Regions from separate parts of the Pantoea sp. X-Soil-ISGK-275 genome, predicted to be linked through region 1. Evidence: predicted binding sites of a transcription regulator. Region 1 holds the regulator's gene; the other holds the start of a gene.

Region 1 (4,374 bases):
TTTAAACTGCTTCCAGTTTCCGCTCGCTTCGTCTTTGTTCATAATAATCCTCCACTACATCCTGAGTGAGATAGATATATTGCCTGCTTAGCTGGCGATATACCCAGACAACGCGCTACTCATGTGCGCCGTATAAGGTAATTGTAGTAGCCGCTTCGCAGTTTGCAGAGAAATACAGATTAATCTGTAGGTTACGCTTCGCTTATTCAGGCGTTGAACCAGCTATTGCGCAGCCAGTGACCGCGCCAAATCAGCCACAGCGTCAGTCCGCGTAACGCCAGGAACACCGTCACTGCCAGCCATAAACCGTGATTGCCAAGCCATGGCAACGTGAGCAGCGCTAGACCGTAGCCGATTGCCGCTATCACCATGCTGTTGCGCATCTCACGACCGCGCGTCGCGCCGATAAACATGCCATCCAGCAAATAACACCAGACGCCAATCAGCGGCAGAATCACTTGCCAAATCAGATAGCGGTCGGCCATCTCGCGTAGCGCTTCCAGTGACGTCAGCATCGCCACAATTTGCGGACCGGTGAACGCATAAATCAGCGCAAAGATTGCTGCAACGAAGCAAGCCTGACGACAAGCCGCATGCCAAATCAGCAACAGCCGACTGCGATCTTTGGCCCCAACCGCTTCACCCGAACAGGCTTCAACCGCATAGGCAAAACCATCCAGCGCGTATGCGGTAAAAGTGAGAAACATCAACAGCACCGCATTGACCGCCACCACATCCGGGCCAATCCGCGCGCCAAGGATGGTGAGTGACGCGAAGCAAATTTGCAGCATCAAAGAACGCAGCATAATGTCGCGATTGAGGCGGAATAGCCGCGCCGCATCGCCACGCCAACTGCTTTTAAGCAGAGTAAAATGGATACCGCGCATGTTCAGCACGCGCGCCACCATCCACAAACCCACGCCCAGCGTGACATATTCTGCCAGCGCGGTGGCCGCCGCCGCGCCAGCCACACCCCAATGCAGTTTGAGTACGAACAGCAGATCAAGCAGGATATTCACCAGATTGCCGATGATCAGCAGCACCATCGGTGCGCGCGCATACTGCACGCCTAGCAGCCAGCCAAGAATCACCAAATTGGCTAAGGCTGCGGGGGCACTCAGCCAGCGAATCTCAATAAATATTTGCGCCTGCTGCTGCACTTCCGGGCTGCCGCCCATTAAAGCTGCCGCCAGGCTGCTTACCGGCGTTCGCAGCACCATAAACAGCACGCCAAAAACCAGGGCAATCAGCAGCGGTTGCGTTAAGGCGCGCGCCAGCGCGGTTTTGTCATTGGCGCCAAATGCCTGAGCGGTCAATCCGGTGGTGCTCATGCGCAGGAATAGCAGAAGCATAAAGATGAAGCTGGTCGCTGTTGTGCCCACGGCGACGCCACCGAGGTAAATCGGGCTATCGAGATGACCAATAACGGCGGTATCCACCACGCCCAGTAACGGGACGGTGATATTTGACAGGATCATCGGCAGCGCTAGCCGCCAGAGTGTTTTATCTGAAGAGGAAAACAGCTGCATCAGCCCATTCCGTTGTGTGCGGTAATCAGCGTAATGGCGCCAGCATGAGCCGCAGAAAGAGTCACAGAGAAGTAAAACAGCAGACTGCGGTCAGCGCAAATTCGCACCGCCGCAGTTGGGGAGGATCAGAAACTGATCAGAGCCACTCGCCGTTGCGTACAATCCCGACAGCTAAACCTTCAATGGTTAGCGACTGCTCACGGGTATCAACGACAATCGGCTGGAAATCGGTGTTTTCCGGCAGCAGATGGACAATCGCGCCCTGCTTTTTCCAGCGTTTCACGGTGACTTCATCATCAATGCGCGCCACGACAACCTGGCCGTTACGCACTTCCTGCGTTTTATGCACGGCTAACAGATCGCCATCCATAATGCCGATATCTTTCATCGACATGCCGCTCACGCGCAGCAGGAAATCGGCACTCGGTTTGAACAGATTCGCATCCACCTGATAGTGGGCTTCAATATGTTCCTGCGCCAGCAAGGGTTCACCGGCAGCGACGCGACCAATCAGCGGCAACCCTTCGCTTGGTTCTTCTTCCATTAGTAAACGAATCCCGCGCGATGCGCCGGAAACAATTTCAATTACGCCTTTACGCGCCAGCGCTTTCAGATGCTCTTCAGCAGCATTGGGCGAGCGAAAACCCAGTTGCGCAGCAATTTCCGCACGCGTTGGCGGCATGCCCGTCTGGTTAATATGGTCGCGAATCAGGTCATAGACCTGTTGCTGCCGTGCAGTTAACGCTTTCATCCCGCCCCCTGGTTGTTTATACAGTCGCTGTGAGTATATACAGGTATTCGCGAAATGAAAACCGTAACAGAGGGAAAAATCAGCGGTTTGATGAATCTGGAATCCCTATCTCAAATGCGTCCAGAGCAGCGCGATCCAGACGAACAGAGCCAGTAAGATAGTCAGCAATACGGCGGCCGATCCCATATCTTTGGCGCGGCCCGCGAGCGGATGTTGTTCCTGCCCGATGCGGTCGACCACCGCCTCGATAGCGCTATTAAGGATCTCAACGATGATAACCAGCACCACCGAGCCAATCATCAAGATGCGGGAGAGGGTATCTACATCCAGCCAGCACGCCACGAGAATGGCCACCAGCGCGGCAACGGCTTCCTGCCGAAATGCGGCTTCATGCTGCCATGCGGCACGTAGGCCCTGCCAGGAATAACCGGCTGCTTTCACTATTCTTATTAAACCGGTGACGTTATTTGCCATGTCTATGGAACCCTTGAACTATTTTGACGTCAATGTGTGGGCAGTTTGAGGCGGCAGAGCCACAGACCTTCGCTGCGCTTTCTGGTATGCTTGCCGCGCTTTGCTAACAAGAGGCTTAAAGTTGTCTATGTCAGGTTGGCGTAAACTCTATTACAAATTATTGAATTTACCACTCTCTATTTTGGTAAAAAGTAAGGTCATTCCGACCGATCCCGTTTCTGAACACGGGATCGATCCGACACGTCCGGTGATGTATGTTTTGCCTTATGATTCAAAGGCTGATCTGCTCACGCTGCGTGCTCAATGCCTGAAACATGATCTGCCCGATCCGCTGGCTCCGCTGGAGATCGATGGCACCCTGCTGCCGCGCCACGTGTTTATCCACGATGGCCCACGCGTGATTCCCTATTTCGTGGCCAATCCCGAATCGGTGAAGTTGTTCCACGATTATCTGGATTTGCACCGCAGCAACCCGCAACTCGACGTGCAAATGCTGCCGGTCGCGGTGATGTTTGGTCGCGCGCCGGGACGTGAAACATCCGGTGAATCCACGCCGCATCTGCGCGTGCTGAATGGCGTGCAGAAGTTCTTCGCCATTTTGTGGCACGGCCGCGACAGCTTTGTCCGCTTCTCGCAAACCGTTTCGCTACGCCAGATGGCGACCGAACACGGTACCGATAAGTCGATTGCGCAGAAGCTGGCTCGCGTGGCGCGCATTCATTTTGCCCGCCAACGTCTGGCTGCGGTCGGCCCGCGTCTGCCTGCACGTCAGGATCTCTTCAACAAGCTTTTACAGTCCAAAGCGATTGAAAAAGCGGTAGAAGATGAAGCACGCAGCAAAAAGATTTCGCATGAGAAAGCCCAGCAGAACGCCATCGAAATGATGGAAGAAGTGGCGGCGAACTTCTCTTACGAAGCGATTAAGGTCACTGACCGCGTGATGGGCTGGCTGTGGAGCCGCCTGTATCAGGGCATCAACGTACATGGCGGTGAGCGCGTGCGTCAGCTGGCGCAGGATGGTCATGAGATTGTCTATGTGCCCTGCCACCGCAGCCACATGGATTATCTGCTGCTCTCCTACGTGCTTTATCATCAAGGCCTGGTGCCGCCGCACATTGCTGCGGGGATCAACCTGAACTTCTGGCCAGCCGGCCCGATTTTCCGTCGCCTGGGCGCGTTCTTTATTCGTCGTACCTTTAAGGGCAACAAACTCTATTCCACCGTGTTCCGTGAATATCTCGGCGAGCTGTTTAGCCGTGGTTACTCCGTTGAATATTTTGTGGAAGGCGGACGTTCGCGTACCGGCCGTTTACTGGACCCGAAAACCGGCACCCTGTCGATGACGCTGCAGGCGATGCTGCGTGGCGGCAGTCGCCCGATCACCTTCGTGCCGATCTACATCGGTTACGAGCACGTGATGGAAGTGGGCACGTATGCCAAAGAGCTGCGTGGCGCGGCCAAAGAGAAAGAGAGCTTCCTGCAGATGGTGCGCGGCTTGCGTAAGCTGCGCAATCTTGGTCAGGGCTACGTTAACTTCGGCGAACCGCTGCCGTTGATGAACTACCTGAACAAAAACGTGCCGGACTGGCGCGATGCGATTGATCCTATCGAACCGCAACG
Region 2 (4,374 bases), 1.2 Mb from region 1:
CTCTGGCGTTGCAGAGATCGTAAATAGCGGCTCGCTTGGGCTGTCGTCGACCAGATCTTTCATTGGCGAAAAATCAAACGCAGACGAGGTATCCAGATTAAAGACCGGCGCTTCTTTCACATCAGATTCGTTATAGCGTTGCTGCTGCTGATCGGCGAACTGACGTGCCAGTTGAGCCTGCTGCAATGCATCCTCATCTTCAGGCTCAGACGCGCCCTGCCAGCTTTCACCGTAGCGATTCTGCTGCTGTGATGCGAAGGCTTCACGCAACTGCGCCTCTTGCAGCTCAACATCATCCTCCTGAGGAGGAACGCTGTAAGACGCGGTGACTTCCGGCTGTTGCTGCTCAGCATCTTTAGCCTGCTCTTCCGCCATACGCTGCGAAGGCAACTTGATACCGTACGACGCTAACTCGCGTCGAGTTGGCAACTTAACCTTATTCGGACGCGGCAATTCTGGGCCAATGCCCTGCTTCACCTGCGGGTTGTAATCACGCTCAGGCACGATATCGAAAGCAGGCGAATAAGCAGCTGTTGAAGATGCTGCTTTTACTGCTCCCGCAGCCAGTGAAGCGGCGGCGACACTGTTTAAAGGCGCTGAAGATGAAGCGGCATCCTGCCAGTTGCCCATACTTGGGCCTTCATCGTCATCAGCCGGCGAAAACGGCGAAGGTGCCGGTTCATTTGGCATCTCGAAACGATAGAGCGGCGTAGAAGGTTGCGCGATCGGATCGGGCGCCGCAGCGACAGGCTGTGGAACCGACGTTGGCTGGGCACCGGATTCAGCAACGCGCGGCATCGCGACGGGTTCTGCAGGCGCGCCTGAAGAAGGCTGCGCGACGGCTGGGCTTTGCTGTGCGGCTTGCGTGGTAACCGCAATCGCAGCAGCAGTTGCCGCACTGGCCTTCGCCAGCAGCGGATCGTCGCCCAACTCTGCAGCAACGGGTTCGCTGATCTTGCGCGGTTTGGCTAACAAGACATCGTCTTCTTCATTTGCAGGCTGTAAAGCAGGCATTGAAGGCGACGCCTCATCAGCCTGCTCTTCGTCGTCGTATTCTTCTTCCTGCCAGGGTTCATCATGGCGTGAACGGTTGCTGGCAAAGGTCAGAACACCCATCACCACGCCACCGATCTTCTCGGCAATCGTCAGCCATGACCAACCGGTGTAAAGGGTGATCCCGGCAGCCCAGACGCACAGCAGCGTTAAGGTGCCACCAGCCGAACTGAACCAAGGTGCCATTGCATTGCTGACCAGGCTGCCAATGACGCCGCCGGAAGCAAAATACCAGATGTCATCAACGTTCAGCGCCGCAAGACCACAAGTCGTCACGACAAGAGCCAGCACGCCAATCAGGCGAAGACCAACAGCAAAGTAGTCAATGTAATCCTGGCGATCGCGTTGGCGGAAAGTGATCCAACACAGACCAATAATGACGGGAGGAATGGCGTAAGCCATCACGCCAAAAATGAACAATAGCGTATCGGCCAGCCATGCGCCGACGCTACCACCCAAATTATGGATAGGTTCGTGCCATGCGGTTTGTGACCAGCTTGGATCCGAAGGGTTAAAACTAACCAGCGACACCATCAAATAGATGGCGAACAAGGCCACAAGAATGAGCAACGCTTCCAGCAGACGACGTCCACTGCTCAGCGGTTGTAACGAAACATCTTTATCTTCTGTATATTCCTGGCTCAAGAGAACTCTCCAGGTGCCTGTAAATTAAGAAGGCAACAACGTCGGGCATGCCCGACGCTGGTCCTGTATGAATTCACAGGAGTGTACCGAAATCCTGCAAGCTTTGCACCTGCCCTGCACTACCGGGTTTTGATCACCAGACGATTGCTCTGTTTGACCTCTTCCATCACCACGTAAGTACGGGTGTCGTTTACGCCCGGCAGACGCAGCAAGGTTTCGCCCAGCAGTTTACGATAGGCGGACATATCCGGTACGCGGGTTTTCAGCAGGTAGTCAAAGTCACCGGAAACGAGGTGACATTCTTGAGTTTCCTCAAGTTTTTGCACAGCGGCGTTAAATTGTTCAAATACATCTGGCGCACCACGATTCAGAGTAATCTCAACGAAAACCAGCAATGAAGCATCCAGATAATGGGGATTGAGCTGCGCGGTGTAGCCCAGAATGAAGCCTTGACGTTCGAGGCGGCGTACGCGCTCAAGACAAGGAGTTGGCGATAATCCAACACGTTTGGAAAGCTCGACATTGGAAATTCGACCGTCTTTCTGCAGTTCATTCAGAATATTTCTGTCGATACGATCTAAATCTTTTCCGGGGCGTTTCTTATTGTCTACCATTATTATTGTCTCTCTTAATTCCTTCCCTTTACCTGCCACACCCTGAAAACGCTCATTGTTCAGGGCCTTACTGAAGTGAAGACCATAAGCCTGTGCAGTAACGCGTCCATCCGTATGACGCATGTTGTCTGTCCACATCATGCGTCACTACCAATGTCAGGCTGAGTTTATTCGGCTAAAAAGGCCAAAACAGAAATGAAATTCTGTTTTGAATCGCTAAATATTCTCTGCTTCTCCCAATGTTTTCGCAAAAGCGCAGGCGATTGTCAAAGTAAAACATCCAAATTCAGTACAAGATGCCAGATAGAGTTCTGGGTTGCTGTTTTTAAATGAGAATTTTTATGCTGCTGCACCACTAATTGCCGAGCATTGCCCCCTTTTGGCGCAACGCGCGTGCAAAATTTACACTCATCGTCTACGCCGCTCGCAGTGATTGTTAACAAAATTGCTGAAGCCTTTTTTTGCGACGTTAATTTCCCTACAATCAAAAACTATGTTGTCAGAAAAATTGAGGAACGCATGAGTACGGCCAAACACAGTAAGCTGCTCATTCTGGGCTCCGGCCCTGCCGGTTACACTGCTGCGGTATATGCAGCGCGCGCTAACCTGAATCCGGTATTAATCACCGGGCTGGAAAAAGGGGGTCAGCTCACCACCACCACCGAGGTGGAGAACTGGCCAGGCGATGCAAACGATCTGACCGGTCCAGCGTTGATGGAACGCATGCAAGAGCATGCTGAGAAATTCAACACCGAGATCATTTTTGACCACATTCATACCGTCGATTTGCAGAACCGTCCGTTCCGTCTGGTCGGCGACAGCGGTGAATACACTGCAGATGCCTTGATCATCGCAACTGGCGCCTCAGCGCGTTATCTCGGTCTGCCATCAGAAGAAGCGTTCAAAGGCAAAGGCGTATCTGCTTGCGCGACCTGTGATGGTTTCTTCTACCGCAACCAGAAAGTTGCCGTGATTGGTGGAGGCAACACTGCCGTTGAGGAAGCACTTTACCTGGCTAACATTGCCGCTGAAGTGCATCTGATTCACCGTCGCGACAGCTTCCGCGCGGAGAAAATCCTCATCGACCGTCTGATGGAAAAAGTGCGTAATGGCAACATCGTGCTGCACACCGATCGCACGCTGGACGAAGTGGTCGGCGATCAAATGGGCGTGACAGGCTTGAAACTGCTTTCTACCAAAGGTGAAGCGGCGGAATCAATCGATGTCGCTGGTCTGTTTGTTGCTATCGGCCATAGTCCAAATACCGCAATCTTTGATGGTCAGCTGGATTTAGAAAATGGCTACATCAAAGTGCAGTCTGGTTTGCATGGTAACGCCACTCAAACCAGCATCCCAGGCGTGTTCGCTGCCGGCGATGTGATGGATCATATTTATCGCCAGGCCATTACCTCTGCCGGTACCGGCTGTATGGCTGCGCTGGATGCGGAACGCTTCCTTGATGGACTGGTTAAAAACGATAAGTAAGTTGTTAATAACCTGATCATAATCGCCTAAAGGCGGCCAGTTTTGGTCGCCTTTTTTGTTACCTGCGTGCTACAGTTCACGCGCCCGACATTGCTGGGTTTTCATCCGGGATTCACATCTCTTTTGAGTTACCAAACGGCATCGCATGAACAAATCACGGCAACAAGAACTTCTTCGCTGGCTCCGTCAGCAACGTCATCACGGTGCGCGCAACTTGCGTGTGGCTTCGCTGTTGGGTTTTGCTGGCGCACTGGTCATTATCGCCCAAGCCTGGTTACTGGCTTCACTGCTGCAAAATCTGCTGGTCGCGCAACAACCTCGCGCCTCACTGCTCACCGATTTTCTGTTGCTGCTGCTGTGCTTTGTCTTACGTGCTGGATTGCATTACGCCCGCGAAATGGCAGGACATCGCGCTGGCGTCGCCATTCGCCGTACGCTGCGTCAGCAGGTTCTGGATCGCCTCAATGTGCTCGGTCCCGCCTGGATTCAGGGTAAACCCGCAGGCAGTTGGGCTACGCTGCTGCTCGAACAAATCGAAGAGATGCAGGAATACTACGCGCGCTATTTGCCACAAATG

Evidence for each region. The regulator LexA, encoded in region 1, represses DNA repair genes until DNA is damaged. The targets are predictions, from matches to a motif close to TNCTGTATGTACATACAGNA.
Region 2: a site for LexA is predicted at 1,760-1,779, ahead of AC6I8A_RS07105 (DNA translocase FtsK 4TM domain-containing protein). Genes of this name have one in related genera too.

The regions. Positions count from the first base shown of each region.
Region 1 covers NZ_AP035976.1:376,769-381,142, reverse strand. Annotated here, with positions in the region: gene AC6I8A_RS01690 (CsbD family protein) at 1-42, opposite strand, end outside; gene dinF (MATE family efflux transporter DinF) at 207-1,529, opposite strand; gene lexA (transcriptional repressor LexA) at 1,666-2,280, opposite strand; gene AC6I8A_RS01675 (diacylglycerol kinase) at 2,386-2,754, opposite strand; gene plsB (glycerol-3-phosphate 1-O-acyltransferase PlsB) at 2,882-4,374, shown strand, end outside.
Region 2 covers NZ_AP035976.1:1,527,175-1,531,548, reverse strand. Annotated here, with positions in the region: gene AC6I8A_RS07105 (DNA translocase FtsK 4TM domain-containing protein) at 1-1,698, opposite strand, end outside; gene lrp (leucine-responsive transcriptional regulator Lrp) at 1,818-2,312, opposite strand; gene trxB (thioredoxin-disulfide reductase) at 2,832-3,797, shown strand; gene cydD (heme ABC transporter permease/ATP-binding protein CydD) at 3,943-4,374, shown strand, end outside.